DNA from 4 places in the Streptomyces sp. NPDC051315 genome. Region 1 is predicted to be linked to each of the others. Evidence: riboswitches for the same ligand, from Rfam matches in the RefSeq annotation. Region 1 holds a riboswitch; each other region holds the start of a gene.
The links. A riboswitch is a leader RNA that binds a small molecule or an ion and turns the genes downstream of it on or off. The one in region 1 is predicted to bind cyclic di-AMP.

Region 1 (3,715 bases):
CGCAGCCGGTGTGCGGCGGACGAGCGCTCGGTGTGCAGCGCGGTGATCGCCCGCGCGCGCTCGCCGTCGCCGCGCGCCACCGCGTCCACGATCGCGCCGTGCTCCGCCCAGGACTCCACCGGGTTGGCGGGCGCGTCCACCGCGTACATCCAGGCGATCTTGTGACGCAGCTGGGTGAGCGTCGAGGTCAGGGCATGGCTGCCGGAGGCCTGGGCCAGCGTCTCGTGGAACCACCCGCCCAGGGAGCGCAGATCCTCGCTGCTGCCCCTCCTGGCGCGCTCCTGCCCCAGCCGGACGAGGCCGCGCAGCACCTTCAGATGCGCTTCGGTGCGCCGCTGGGCGGCCCGGGCCGCACCGAGCGGCTCCAGCAGCATGCGCATCTCCAGCAGGTCGGCGGCCTCCTGCTCGGTCGGTTCGGCGACGCACGCGCCCGCGTGCCGCCGCGTCACGACGAAGCCCTCCGCCTCCAGCGTGCGCAGCGCCTCCCGGACGGGGACGCGCGAGACGCCGTAGCGACGGGCCAGGAGTTCCTCGGTGAGGCGGCTGCCGCGCTCGTAGACACCCGCGACGATGTCGTCCCGGATGGCCGTGCACACCGAGTGCGCCGGAATACGCATGACCGACCTCCGCCTTAATCCCCGTGAAACGTCGACGAATGACGTGTGGTCAGTGACTCTATTGCAATGAGCCGCAATTTCCGACGGCGGGTCGGAATCCATGGATATTTTTTGGACAGCGGGGAGCGGGAAACGGCGAAAGCCCCGGCCGGAAGGGCCGGGGCTGCACGATCTGTCGCCGTACGTCGTCAGATGTTCACGCCGTGCTTGCGGAGGTAGGCGACCGGGTCGATGTCCGAGCCGTACTCGGTGCTCGTACGGGCCTCGAAGTGCAGGTGCGGGCCGGTGACGTTGCCCGTCGCGCCGGAGAGGCCTATCCGCTGGCCCGGAGTGACCTTCTGGCCCACCGAGACGCTGATGGACGACAGGTGACCGTACTGGGTGTACGTGCCGTCGCTCATCCGGATCACGACCTGGTTGCCGTAGGCACCGCCCCAGCCGGCCTCGACGACGGTGCCGAGCCCGACGGCGTGCACGGGAGTGCCGCTCGAGGCGTGGAAGTCGATGCCGGTGTGGCTGCCGGAGGACCACAGGGAGCCACCGGACTTGTAGCCGGTGGACACGTAGGACCCGGTGATGGGCGACACGAAGGTGTTCAGGCGCTCGCGCTCGGCCTCACGGGCGGCGCGGGCCCTGGCCTCGCGCTCCTTCTTGATCTTCGCGGCGGCCCGGGCGGCCGCCTCCTTGCGCGCGGCCTCCTCCTGGGCGGCCTGCTTCTGTGCGGCGGCCTGGTCGTCGATCTGCTCGGCGACGGAGTCGCCGATGGTGACGACGGGGATCAGCCCGGTCTGTTCCGCGGAGGTCTCGGCGGCGAGCGCCGGCGAGGAGGCCACGGTGCCGATGACGCCGGTGGTGGTGAGCGCCGCGATGCCCGCCGCGCGGGCGGTGGTGCGCTTCATCCGGCTGGGACGACGGTGCTTCCCGGTGGCGCAGGTGAACGCCATGAAGTCGAGTGGTCCTTTCCTTCCCTCTCGCCTACCGGGTTAGCTGACGGGTTCGGAGCAGGAAGGTCTCCTACGGGCCCCCTCGCGTCACGCGCGGGCGTCCGATTCACCCCAGGGACTGTGTACTTGGGTCCCCGGCTCCCCTGGCTCGCGCCGTACGGGGACTCGGCGATGGCTGTCCGGTGCCGCGGATGCGGCGCACTGCCCGACGAACAGCCCGGATGAAACTAGACGCGCCCGCTGTCAATCCCCAAACGGAACGCGGCTTTTGTAGCGCATGCCACAGGGCAGACAGGCAACCTCTCCCTCAATTCGGACATCAGGAGGCCCTGGTGACGCGTCGGTCACCAGGGCCCCTCGCACCCGCGCGTGGCCCGGCGGCCGGGCGTGCGCGCTGTCGCGGTGCCTACTCCGCGGACACGACCTTCACCTCGCCGATGCCCAGGGCCTCGACCGGCTCCTTGATCTGGGCGGCGTCACCGACGAGGACGGTCACCAGACGGTCGACCGGGAAGGCGCTCACGACGGCCGCGGTGGCCTCCACGGTGCCGGTCGCGGCCAGCTGCTGGTACAGCGTCGCCTGGTAGTCGTCGGGAAGGTGCTGCTCGACCTGGTCGGCCAGCGTGCCGGCGACGGCCGCCGCGGTCTCGTACTTCAGCGGTGCCACGCCGACCAGGTTCTGCACGGCGACGTCGCGTTCGGCGTCGGTGAGGCCCTCGGCGGCGAGGGTGCGCAGCACCTGCCAGAGGTCCGCCAGCGCGGGACCGGTGTTCGGGGTGTCGACGGAGCCGCTGATGGCGAGCATCGCGGCGCCCGTGCCGTCCGGCGCTGAGCGCAGGACCTGCCCGAAGGCGCGCACCCCGTAGGTGTAGCCCTTCTCCTCGCGCAGGACGCGGTCCAGGCGGGAGGTGAGGGTGCCGCCGAGGCAGTACGTGCCGAGCACCTGCGCGGGCCACACGCGCGCGTGCCGGTCGGGACCGATGCGGCCGATCAGCAGCTGCGTCTGGACGGCGCCGGGACGGTCCACGATGACGACCCGGCCGGTGTCGTCGGCGGTCACCGGCGGCACCGGCCGCGGCTGGGCCGAGGAGCCCGTCCAGGCGCCCAGGGTGTCGCCGAGGACCGCGTCCAGGTCGACCCCCGTGAGGTCGCCGACGACCACGGCCGTGGCCGTGGCGGGGCGGACATGCTTCTCGTAGAAGGCGCGGACGGCCGCCGAGTCGATGGTCTCGACCGTCTCCGCCGTGCCCTGGCGGGGGCGCGACATGCGCGCGGTGGCCGGGAACAGCTCCTTGGAGAGCTCCTTGGCGGCCCGCCGGGAGGGGTTGGCCAGCTCGTGCGGGATCTCGTCGAGACGGTTGCGGACGAGCCGCTCGACCTCGCTGTCGGCGAACGCGGGCGCCCTGAGGGCGTCGGCGATCAGCCCGAGGGCCTTGGCCAGGCGGGAGACCGGCACCTCGAGGCTCAGGCGGACGCCGGGGTGGTCGGCGTGCGCGTCGAGGGTCGCGCCGCAGCGCTCCAGCTCGGCGGCGAACTCCTCGGCGGAGTGCTTGTCGGTGCCCTCGGAGAAGGCCCGCGCCATGATCGTGGCGACGCCGTCGAGGCCGGCCGGCTCGGCGTCCAGGGGCGCGTCCAGGAGGACCTCGACGGCGACGACCTGCTGGCCGGGGCGGTGGCAGTGCAGAACGGTCAGGCCGTTGTCGAGCGTCCCGCGCGCGGGGGCGGGGAACGCCCACGGCCTGGCCTCGCCCGCCTGCGGCTGGGGGTGGAAGTCCATCGTGGCGAGCTCGGTCACTGGGCCGCCTCCTCGTTCTCGTCCTCGTCGGCGGTGTTCTCGGTGCTTGCGGCGTTCTCGGCGCTCTCGGCGCCTTCCGCGCTCTCGACGGGCTCGTAGACCAGCACGGCCCGGTTGTCGGGACGCAGACGGGCCTGGGCGATCTCCCGCACCTCATCCGCCGTGACGTCCAGCACGCGCTGGACGGCGGTCAGGGCGAGCTGCGGATCACCGAAGAGCACGGCGTACCGGCAGAGTTCGTCGGCGCGGCCGGCGACCGTACCGAGACGGTCCAGCCACTCGCGCTCCAGCTGGGCCTGGGCGCGCTCCATCTCCTCGGCCGTGGGGCCCTCCTCGGCGAAGCGGGCGAGCTCCTCGTC
Region 2 (3,715 bases), on a different contig from region 1:
CGCAGCGGGACGGAGTCCTCCGGGTTGGCGAGCACCCGCAGGTAGGCCAGGACGTCCCGGACCTCCTTGCGCTCGTAGAAGCGGACGCCGCCGACGACCTTGTAGGGCAGGCCGACACGGATGAAGACCTCTTCGAAGACACGGGACTGGGCGTTGGTGCGGTAGAAGACGGCGACGTCGCCGGCCTTCGCCTCGCCCGCGTCCGTCAGGCGGTCTATCTCGTCGGCGACGAACTGCGCCTCGTCGTGCTCGGTGTCGGCGACGTAGCCGGTGATGCGCGCGCCCGCGCCCGCGTTGGTCCACAGGTTCTTCGGGCGGCGGGACTCGTTGCGCTCGATGACCGCGTTGGCGGCGGAGAGGATCGTCTGGGTGGAGCGGTAGTTCTGCTCCAGCAGGATCGTCGTCGCGTCCGGGTAGTCCTCCTCGAACTGGAGGATGTTGCGGATCGTCGCGCCGCGGAAGGCGTAGATCGACTGGTCGGCGTCACCCACGACGCACAGCTCGGCCGGAGGGACGTCGTCCTCGCCGGGCGGTACGTCGACGGGGTGCTCGGAGGTGCCGACGAGCTCACGGACGAGGGCGTACTGGGCGTGGTTGGTGTCCTGGTACTCGTCGACCAGGACGTGCCGGAAGCGGCGGCGGTAGTGCTCGGCGACGTCCGGGAACGCGCGCAGCAGGTTGACCGTCGTCATGATCAGGTCGTCGAAGTCGAGGGCGTTCGCCTCGCGCAGCCGCGACTGGTACAGGGCGTAGGCCTGGGCGAGGGTCTTCTCGAAGCCGTCGGTGGCCTGGGCGGCGAAGTCCTCCTCGTCGATCAGCTCGTTCTTCAGGTTGCTGATCTTGGCACTGAAGGACTTCGGCGGGAAACGCTTGGGGTCGAGGTCCAGGTCGCGGCAGACCAGGGCCATCAGGCGCTTGGAGTCGGCGGCGTCGTAGATCGAGAACGACGACGTGAAGCCGAGCCTCTTGCTCTCGCGGCGCAGGATGCGCACGCACGCGCTGTGGAAGGTCATCACCCACATCGCGTGGGCACGCGGGCCGACGAGCTGCTCGACGCGCTCCTTCATCTCGCCCGCGGCCTTGTTGGTGAAGGTGATCGCGAGGATCTGGCCCGGGTGGACGTGGCGCTCGGCGAGGAGGTGGGCGATGCGGTGGGTGAGCACGCGCGTCTTGCCGGAGCCGGCGCCGGCGACGATGAGCAGCGGGGTGCCGGAGTGGACGACGGCGGCGCGCTGATTGTCGTTGAGCCCCTCCAGAAGCGCCGCGGCGTCGATCGCCGGGCGCGGGGCGCCGTCGCGGTAGTAGGCGTCCCGGTCCGGTGGCACGTCGAACTTCCCGCCGAACAGATCGTCCGGAAGCGGCTCCGTAGTGTGATCGTCCTCGGGCGGCGGGGGTTCCTCCTCGTGGCCGCGGGGGGCCTGGAGGTCCGCCAGGAAGCTGTCGTCAAAGAGGCTGCTCATCGCTCTCCGAGTCTAGGGTGCCCCACCGACAACCGGCCGCCGTCCCGAAAACATCCCGGCTTTCCCCGCCACCCGGCGCCCCACGATCTTCGGCCACCGCCCGCCCGACCCCGCCTCACCCTTCAGGACGGCCTGGTCACGCTGTGCGACGAACCGGGAAACCTGAACCAAGGTCACGAAAATGTATCGGGCATATCACCCATCAACCTTCACAGGAGCCACACGAGTTGGCTACGGTGCCGGGCAGGCCGTACGACCCCCACCGGCGAACCTCGCCGGGCCGCGCGGCCTCCGCCGAGTCCGGCGCGCCCCCTCGCGGCAGCCGGAGCCGGGGACCCACCGAGACCTTGGGGTGAATCGGCCCGACTCCCCTTCCGGGGACGAGGCCGTAGGGCAACCCTTCCAGAGCATCCGCCCGAACCCGACAGCTAACCCGGTAGGCGGAACATGGAAGGAGTCGCCTCCCTTGGCGTCGCAGCACCGCAAGCCGCGCCCCGCGGGTACGCGCGTAGCAGGCATACGCACGCCCGCCCTCGCCACCGCCGCTCTCACCTCGGTGGCCCTGCTCTCCCAGACGGCCGAGGCGGCACCCGCCGCCGACGGCAAGCCGAGCCTGGAGGAGGTCGAGAAGAAGGTCGACGACCTCTACCGCCAGGCGGAGTCGGCCACCGAGAAGTACAACGCCGCCAAGGAGAAGACGACCAAGCAGCGCAAGCGCGTCGACTCCCTCCTCGACGACGTGGCCCAGCGCACCCAGAAGCTCAACGAAGCACGGGAGCGGCTGGGTTCCTTCGCCGCGGCCCAGTACCGCACCGGCGCCTCCGCGCCCGACACGGCGACCTTCCTGCTCGCGGACACCCCGCAGGACTACTTCGACCAGAGCCAGCTGATGAGCCGGCTCACCGACCGGCAGAAGGGCGCGGTCGACGACTACGTCACCGAGCAGTCGGAGACGATGACGAAGCGTCAGGAGGCCGCGCAGAGCCTCGAGACGCTCACCGAGTCGCAGAACGACCTCAAGACCGCCAAGGCCACCGTCCAGAAGAAGCTCAGCACCGCACGCGCGCTGCTGTCGCAGCTGACGGCCGAGGAGAAGGCGCGGCTCGCCGCGGTCGAGCGGCAGAAGCAGCAGGAGGCCGCCCGCAAGGCGGCGGAACTGGCACAGCGGCAGGCGGCGGAGGCGGCCGCCCAGCAGGAGAGCGACGCCTCGTCGAACACGGGCGCCTCCACGCCGTCCTCCTCGTCCTCCTCGCCCTCGTCGGCTCCGGGCTCGGACGCCTCCTACGCCACCAAGGCGGAGAAGGCGCTCGCCTTCGCCCGCGCCCAGATCGGCAAGCCGTACGTCTGGGGCGCCACGGGCCCCGAGTCCTACGACTGCTCCGGCCTCACCCAGGCCGCCTGGAAGGCTGCCGGCGTCACCCTCCCGCGCACCACCTACGACCAGGTGAACGCGGGTAACACGGTCCCCCTCGCCGACGCCCAGCCGGGGGATCTGATCTTCTTCTACGACGACGTCACCCACGTCGGCATCTACATCGGCAACGGCATGATGATCCACGCCCCGAAGCCGGGCACGTACGTGCGCGAGGAGTCGGTGTACTACGACGGCGAGTCGTCGATCCACAGCGTGGTGCGACCGGCCTGAGCGACCGGCCCCGGCGCGGCGGGCCGGAGCACACGCGCGTGGGCGTTGTCCGCGCGGCGGCGGGGCGGCGCGTGACGGCGAGGCAGCGCGGTCGACGGTTCGGCGCGTGACGGCGAGGCGGCCGCCTGTGTGCTGCGCCCGCGCGTATTTCACCGCTCCCGCACGCGTGCCCCGCGCGAGCCTCCCCGCCCTCCTCACCATCGGCCGCATGCCCGGCTCCTCCTCCCCCCTGTACGCCCGGCGGGCGCGGTCCGTCGGGAGGGAGCGCGGTGTCCGTCGGGGAGCGCGGTGTCCGTCGGCTGCCGGGGCCGCTTGCCGGCGACCGGCGTCCTGTCGATCGGTCTGCGTCTGACCGGGGACGAGGTGCTGCCTCCCGGATCACACTCGCGCTGGCGGGTGGCGCCGGAGGCGGACTCCGTCGTACCGCTGCACGGCTGCTGGGGGAGCGCGAGCGGTGGGGGGCCGAGGCGGGTGAGCCGGCCCGCGCTCACGACCGTGGCGGTGACCAGCGTGCCCGACACGCGCGTCTGCGCGCTGGGGTGGCGGTCGGTCGCTTGCCCGGGGCGCTGCTGGCGCCGGCGGCCGCACTGTGGCCGTCCTGCTGGTGGAC
Region 3 (3,715 bases), on a different contig from region 1:
GCGCTGAACGGCAGTACCTGGAGCCTCACTTGGGGCAGCCGTGCCGCCTCCACCAACCGCTCCAGCTGCCTCGCCATGACCTCGGGGCCGCCCACCTCCCGCCGCAGCACCGCCTCGTCCAGCACCGCGTTCAACTCCAGGGGCGGCCGGGTGCGCAGCACGTCCTGCCGGGCCAGCCGCACCTCCACCAGCGTGTCCAACTGCTCCTCGCCGGCGCCCTCGAGGGCGGCCCGGGTCACCGCCCGCGCGTACTCGGGCGTCTGCAGCAGCCCCGGGACCACGGTCGTCTCCAGCGTGCGCATCGCGCTCGCCTGCGACTCCAGGCTGATGAAGTCCCGGTAGGCGGGCGGCAGCACCCCGCGGTAGGCGTGCACCCAGTGGTCCCGTCCGCCGCTGTCGGCCGACCCGGCCAACGCCAGCATCAGTTCGCGCAGTTGGGGATCGCCCACGCCGTAGGCGTCGAGGAGTAACCGCACATCGGCCGGTTTCGTACCGCTGGTGCCGGTCTCGATCCGGCTCACCTTCGACTGGTGCCAGCCCACGAGTCGGGCCGCCTCACCACTGGTGAGTCCCAGGCGGGCACGTAAGGCCCGCAGTTCGGCCCCCAGTTTCCGGCGGCGTACCGCGGGACCGTGCTGCATCGGAGTCTCCTTACTCCTCCCGAGCCGTCCACATACGCTCTGCCCTGGCAGAGTTCACCGCATCGGGCGACAGATATATGCATACCTTGGTGGATCGCCACCCGTGACGGGCGCGGTGATGGCAGTCTGGCGACGAAGCACCAGTCCGGGACCGTACTCGAACCATCCGCACCGTGTCGGACTCCGGTCCCGTGGGAAAGGGACGAGGTCGCCATGGCAGACCACCTGGAAGCATCCGTCACTCTGCCGAGCGATCCTGCCTCGGTGTCCACGGCCCGCGCGTTCGTGCTGACCACGTTGGGGGAGTGGGGCCTTCCGGCGGAGACGGAGGCGGCCGACACCATCCGTCTCATCGTCTCCGAGCTCGCCACCAACGCCGTCCAGCACACCTTCGGGCAGTCCCCCACCTTCACGGTGGACCTGGTGCTCGAACGCGACGAACAACTGCGCCTGGGCGTGACCGACAGCCACCCGCGCTTCCCCAGACGGCTGCCGGCCGCCGTCCAGCAGGACAACGGCCGGGGCATGGTGATCATCCGCTGGCTGACCGCGGAGTGCGGCGGCAGACTACGGGTCCGCCCCACTCGCGAGGGCGGCAAGACGGTCCTGATCGAACTGCCGTGGACGGCTCCGGTGGAACCGGTGCCGGCAGCGGGTCAGCAGGAGCCGTGACCGGCGGGGGCGGGGGCGACGCCGTCGGGGCCGCTCGGCCGGTGGCCGCGCACCGGGTCACGCGAGCCGCTCGGCGCGGGGCCGGGCCGCTCACCCGGGGCGCGGCCGACCGTATGGGCCCGCGACCGTGCCGGTCCGCGTGACGGTGCCGGCCCACGTGGTGGAGCCGGTCCACGTGACCGCAGCGGTCCGCGGGACCGCCGCGTGCCGGCGACCGGGCGCATACGGCCCCCGGACGGGAGGCGCGCGTCAGAGGGCCGCTGACGGCCCTGAGGGGGCCGTCCTTCCCCGAACCGCCACCGCGGGGCCGGGGGCGGATCTCCGGGGCGGTGGCGGCGCGTCAGGACGCCGCCACCACCCCGGAGGGTCACTTGACCCGGCCGTACCAGACGCTCTTGGTCCAGATCTTCTGCAGCCGCACCACGTCGCCGGTCTTCGGCGAGTGCCAGATCTTGCCCTTACCGGCGTAGATGCCGACGTGGTACACGTTCGACCCCGAGTGGAAGAACACGAGGTCGCCGGCCTTGCGGTTGCTCGCCGAGATGTGCTTGGTCTTGTTGTACTGCTGGGCCGCCGTACGCGGCAGCTTCTTGCCCGCCTTCTTGAACGAGTACAGCGTGAGCCCCGAGCAGTCGAACCTGTTCGGCCCAGTGGCGCCGTACTTGTAGGGGGAGCCCTTCTTGGAAGCCGCGACCTGGAGTGCCTTCTTCGCGGGCGTGGCGGCCGCGGCGTCGGAGGCGACACCCGGGACCACGATCGAGCCGCCCACGGCGGCGATGGCGAAGGCCGAGGCCGTACCGGCACGGGCCATGAGCGACGGGACACGATTGAGCGCAGTCATGCGCAACCCTTCGTCAGCCGCCTGTGAAGGATGACCTGTCGGATTCGGGCTGACAAAGTTGCCCGGCCGCTGCTGCGGCTTCACCCCAAGGGCTGCTCGGCCCGGTCATGGCGTGACCGTTCCGGCGACCCGTCGTGCTTGGGTCCTCCACTCCTGCCGATGCACTTCTGTCGACCGGTCATCCGGGCGGCGGCAGGACTCGGCGTCCGCCCGGACCGCCCCGCCGCTTGTGGCGGGGGCTTGTCGTCAGACAGGGATCTTGGCGCACCGATGTCCGAAAATCCCAACGCAACCGGGGATTTGTGGGGTTACTCACCACTCACCCGTTCGGGTGGACACCCTGATGGCCGGTCAGGTGTCAAGACGACGAAATGCCCCCGGACCAGCACTGGAACCCCTCCTTCCGCCCTTTCGGCCCCTCATTCGCGCAACCGCTGTGGGCTGGAAAAAGCAGCCACGGATACGCCGAACGTGGGTACGTCTTCTGGGTCGTTTCGACTCCGGTGCGGACGTCACGCTCTCGGCGAACACGGCCGGGTCCGGACGCCGATGCGTCAACTGTCGGGGAGTGGAGGCACCGTGACGCGCGCTGTGCGGCGCTCCCCGTCGAGGACGCGCAGCGCCCGCGCGAGGGTCGGCGCGTGCAGTTCGCTCTCGCCCCGCTGGTGCATCAGCGTCAGCGCGTCCCGCAGCGCGGTCGCCCGGCCGACCAGTGCCTGGGCCGCGCGCAGTCCGCGGTAGGTGTCGCCGTGGTGGGCGGGGTTGATCCGGCCGAGCAGGTCGACCACCTCCAGGTAACGGTCGATCAGCTCGGCCTCGGCCCGGGTCAGCGCGGGCAGCGGCGGCAGCTCGGGAGGCAGCATCGGCGGCTCACCTCGCGCCCGGCGCGTCGCCGGCGTCCCTGCGGCCCGGGACGATCCGGTCCGCCAGCCCGTACGCCACGGCCTCCCGCGCGTCGAGGACGCGGTCCCGCTCGATGTCCGCGCGCACCTGCTCCGGACGGCGCCCGGTGTGCCGTACGAGCATCTCCTCCAGCAGCGCGCGGACGCGGGTCAGTTCCTGGGCCTGGATCGCCAGGTCACCGGCCTGGCCCTGGACCGGCTCGGGCAGGGCCGGCTGGCGGATGACGACACGCGCGCCCGGCAGGACGTACCGCTTGCCCGGCGTGCCGGCGGCCAGCAGGACGGCGGCGGACGTGCCGGCCTGGCCCAGGCAGACGGTCTCCACGTCGCACGTGAGGAAGCGGAGCGTGTCGTAGACGGCCGACATCGCGCTGAACGAGCCGCCGGGGGAGTTGATGTACAGCGAGATGTCCCGGTCCGGGTCCTTGTGCTCGAGGTACATGAACTGGGCCGTCACGTCGTTCGCCGACGTGTCGTCGATCGGTGTCCCGAGCAGGACGATCCGCTCCTCGAGCAGCTTGGAGTAGGGATCCAGCGTCCGGTGCCCGGAACTCGTGCGCTCCGTGAACTCGGGCAGGACATGGCGGGCGGACGGTCGGGTCATGGGAACCCCTCCTTCGACGTCTGTAAAAAATGTACAGGATGTACGTGACGTTAGA
Region 4 (3,715 bases), on a different contig from region 1:
GGGCACTGCTGTCTCGAGAAAGGCCCTCGCATGCTCTCCGGGAACGGTCGTCACCGTCGCCCCCGCCAGGCCCCGGCCCTCCTCGTCGCGGCCGGCGTGACCGGCTCCGCCATCGCCATCCCCCTGCTCGGCGCCACCGGGGCGAGTGCCGCCGACGGCACGGTGTGGGACAGGGTCGCGGAGTGCGAGACCGGCGGCTCCTGGAGCGCCGACGAGGGCAACGGCGAGTACGGCGGCCTGGCCCTGACTCAGGAGGACTGGGAGGCCTACGGCGGGCTCGACTACGCCACGCGGCCCGACCTCGCCAGCCGCAACCAGCAGATCTCCGTCGCCCAGAAGCTCCTCGCCGACCAGGGTGTCGGCGCCTGGGGCACCTGCGGGCTGACCGCGGGGCTCAGCGAGGACGCGGCCTCGGGTGACGTTGACACCGGCGTGGCGGACGACTCGTCCGACTCCTCCGTGACATCCGGCTTGTCCGACCTGTCCAAGGGGGCGTCCGGGTCCTCGAAGTCCTCCGGTTCCGCGAAGGATTCCGGGAGCGCCTCCACCGACCCGTCCGCCGAATCCTCCACGGATTCCACCGGTACGCCCTCCTCGTCACCTTCGTCCACTTCTTCCTCTACGCCGGACACATCCTCCGCGTCCGACACGTCCACCGGCTCCGGTGCGGGCGGCGCGCAGGCGGGCAACGGCGCGTCCCGGACGGCACCGGGGACGGACGAGTCGGACAAGTCGGGGCAGAGTGCGGGTTCCTGGAGCCTCGTCGACACCGGGGCGGTCGATGCCGGCTCGGCGGACGCCGGGGCCGCCGCGACCAACTCCACCGGCTCCGGCCGCCACCGGGGCGGCACCGCCGACGAGAGCGCGACCGGCGGCACGTCCACCGCCTCCTCCGGCCGTCACGCGGCGGGCACCCTCGGCGGCGCGGCCGGCACCTACACGGTCCGGGCGGGCGACTCCCTCGCGTCCATCGCCGACTCCCTTGACCTCGACGGCGGATGGCGCGCGCTCTACGACGAGAACAAGGACGTCATCGGGGCCGACCCGAGCGACATCGCCCCCGGTCAGACCCTGTCCACAGGGGCCGAATAGGGCGGAAAAGGCGGGAAAAAAGACGGGAGTTCACGTCACACTTCGCGCCGAATGTCCGGTTTGGCGAAAGTGTGGGATGAGTCTCAGAAGCCCTGATCGTCTTTGAAATTCCGCCGATCGCCTGTCTACGGTCGTGATCGCTCGGCAACCCGAGCCCCGGCCGCCGCAACGCCGAATCCTGCCAGTGGCGGCCCGGGAACAGTCGTCGCGTCAAGCGCCGCAGGCAGGAGCGGGGGACCCAAGGTAAGTGCCGCACCGGGCAGTTGACGGCGGCGGCTAGGGGTGAAGCCACGCCTCCCACGGAGGAGTGGCCGGGCAACTCAACCGGCCCGAACCCGACAGCTCACCTCGCAGGCGTCGGTGAGGGGATCGATCCATGCTGTTTTCCGTCAAGGGCAAGCATCGTCGTCCGTCCAAGGCCACTCGCGCCATCGCCATCGCCGGTGTCACCACCGCCGCCGTGGCCGCCCCGCTGATGGCGGCCGGCAGCGCCTCCGCCGCCACGGCCTCCGAGTGGGACGCCGTCGCCCAGTGCGAGTCCGGCGGCAACTGGTCCATCAACACCGGCAACGGTTACTACGGCGGTCTGCAGTTCTCCGCCTCCACCTGGGCCGCGTACGGCGGCACGCAGTACGCCTCCACCGCCGACCAGGCCAGCAAGGCGCAGCAGATCGAGATCGCCGAGAAGGTCCTCGCGGGCCAGGGCAAGGGCGCCTGGCCGGTCTGCGGCACGGGCCTGTCCAACGCCACGTACAACGGCGGCTCCTCCTCGGCCGACACCTCCACGGAGAGCACCACCCGCTCCACCGAGGAGCAGAGCGCCTCCCGCTCCGCCGAGCGTCCGGCGGCCAAGAGCCAGAAGACGGTCACCACCCCGACCGGCAAGAAGGTCAAGAAGGGTGACGGCGAGTACAAGGTCGTCACGGGCGACACCCTCAGCTCCATCGCCGGGAAGCAGAACGTCGAGGGCGGCTGGGAGAAGCTGTTCCAGCTGAACAAGGACATCGTCGAGGAAGCCGACCTCATCTACCCGGGCCAGCAGCTGCACCTCAAGTGACAGCTGGCTCTCAGCGCGGGCACAGTGCCCTCACAGGCGAGGTCCTCATGCTGAAGACCTCGTGAGGGTCCCCCCGTCCCCACGGGCTCCCCGCCCCGGTGCGTGTTCCCCCGTACGCACCGGGGCGGGGTTTTTCCTTGCCCGCCGGTGCCCCCGGTTTCGCCCGCCGTTCGGAGGAGATTCCCCCACCCTCTTTGTTCCGGCTGGGAACAATGTGTACCGTCAGTCTGTCCACGGGACGGTCGGTCGGCTGCCGACGGCCCCGGGGCGGTTAGGCTCTAGTCGCAAGGCACACCGAGGGCTTCATCACGGCCCGCGTGCCCCGCACTACCAGCGTCACATCCCAAGAAGGAGATGCTCGTGCCGTCCATCGACGTCGTCGTAGCCCGGGAAATCCTGGACTCCCGAGGCAACCCCACGGTCGAGGTCGAGGTCGGCCTCGACGACGGCAGCACGGGTCGTGCCGCCGTCCCGTCCGGCGCCTCCACCGGCGCCTTCGAGGCCATCGAGCTCCGCGACGGTGACCCCAACCGCTACCAGGGCAAGGGCGTCGAGAAGGCCGTCCTCGCCGTCATCGAGCAGATCGGCCCGGAGCTGGTCGGCTACGACGCCACCGAGCAGCGCCTGATCGACCAGGCCATGTTCGACCTGGACGCCACCGACAACAAGGGCTCCCTCGGCGCCAACGCCATCCTCGGCGTCTCCCTCGCCGTCGCCCACGCCGCCTCCGAGGCCAGCGACCTCCCGCTCTTCCGCTACCTGGGCGGCCCGAACGCGCACCTGCTGCCGGTGCCGATGATGAACATCCTGAACGGCGGCTCGCACGCCGACTCCAACGTGGACATCCAGGAGTTCATGATCGCCCCGATCGGCGCGGAGTCCTTCTCCGAGGCCCTGCGCTGGGGCACCGAGGTCTACCACACCCTCAAGAAGGTCCTGAAGAGCAAGGGCCTGTCCACCGGCCTCGGCGACGAGGGCGGCTTCGCCCCGAACCTCGGCTCCAACCGCGAGGCCCTCGACCTCATCCTCGAGGCCATCAAGGAAGCCGGCTACACCCCCGGCGAGCAGATCGCCCTCGCGCTCGACGTCGCCGCCTCCGAGTTCTACAAGGACGGCTCCTACACCTTCGAGGGCAAGGACCGCTCCGCCGCCGAGATGACCGAGTACTACGCCGAGCTCGTCGAGGCGTACCCGCTCGTCTCCATCGAGGACCCGCTGTTCGAGGACGACTGGGAGGGCTGGAAGACCATCACCGCCAAGCTCGGTGACAAGGTCCAGCTCGTCGGCGACGACCTGTTCGTCACCAACCCCGAGCGTCTGGCCCGCGGTATCGAGGAGGGCGCCGCCAACGCGCTGCTCGTGAAGGTGAACCAGATCGGTTCGCTCACCGAGACCCTCGACGCCGTCGAGCTGGCCCAGCGCAACGGCTTCAAGTGCATGATGTCCCACCGCTCCGGCGAGACCGAGGACGTCACCATCGCCGACCTGGCCGTCGCCACCAACTGCGGCCAGATCAAGACCGGCGCCCCGGCCCGCTCCGAGCGCGTCGCCAAGTACAACCAGCTG

Region 2: it holds a riboswitch for cyclic di-AMP, as region 1 does, so the genes downstream of both, ACIBBD_RS33855 (NlpC/P60 family protein) here and ACIBBD_RS29700 (M23 family metallopeptidase) in region 1, are expected to answer to the same signal.
Region 3: it holds a riboswitch for cyclic di-AMP, as region 1 does, so the genes downstream of both, ACIBBD_RS05680 (C40 family peptidase) here and ACIBBD_RS29700 (M23 family metallopeptidase) in region 1, are expected to answer to the same signal.
Region 4: it holds a riboswitch for cyclic di-AMP, as region 1 does, so the genes downstream of both, ACIBBD_RS36425 (transglycosylase family protein) here and ACIBBD_RS29700 (M23 family metallopeptidase) in region 1, are expected to answer to the same signal.

What each region holds. Positions count from the first base shown of each region.
Region 1 covers NZ_JBITEN010000018.1:54,929-58,643, forward strand. The annotation lists gene ACIBBD_RS29695 (GntR family transcriptional regulator) at 1-617, opposite strand, end outside; gene ACIBBD_RS29700 (M23 family metallopeptidase) at 806-1,561, opposite strand; cyclic di-AMP (ydaO/yuaA leader) riboswitch at 1,575-1,742, opposite strand; gene ACIBBD_RS29705 (M16 family metallopeptidase) at 1,968-3,356, opposite strand; gene ACIBBD_RS29710 (M16 family metallopeptidase) at 3,353-3,715, opposite strand, start outside.
Region 2 covers NZ_JBITEN010000024.1:35,765-39,479, reverse strand. The annotation lists gene pcrA (DNA helicase PcrA) at 1-1,460, opposite strand, end outside; cyclic di-AMP (ydaO/yuaA leader) riboswitch at 1,743-1,918, shown strand; gene ACIBBD_RS33855 (NlpC/P60 family protein) at 1,927-3,105, shown strand.
Region 3 covers NZ_JBITEN010000002.1:590,322-594,036, reverse strand. The annotation lists gene ACIBBD_RS05690 (helix-turn-helix domain-containing protein) at 1-641, opposite strand, end outside; gene ACIBBD_RS05685 (ATP-binding protein) at 855-1,313, shown strand; gene ACIBBD_RS05680 (C40 family peptidase) at 1,681-2,154, opposite strand; cyclic di-AMP (ydaO/yuaA leader) riboswitch at 2,158-2,359, opposite strand; gene ACIBBD_RS05675 (hypothetical protein) at 2,709-3,017, opposite strand; gene ACIBBD_RS05670 (ATP-dependent Clp protease proteolytic subunit) at 3,025-3,660, opposite strand.
Region 4 covers NZ_JBITEN010000029.1:2,245-5,959, forward strand. The annotation lists gene ACIBBD_RS36420 (transglycosylase family protein) at 31-1,092, shown strand; cyclic di-AMP (ydaO/yuaA leader) riboswitch at 1,298-1,464, shown strand; gene ACIBBD_RS36425 (transglycosylase family protein) at 1,469-2,149, shown strand; gene eno (phosphopyruvate hydratase) at 2,510-3,715, shown strand, end outside.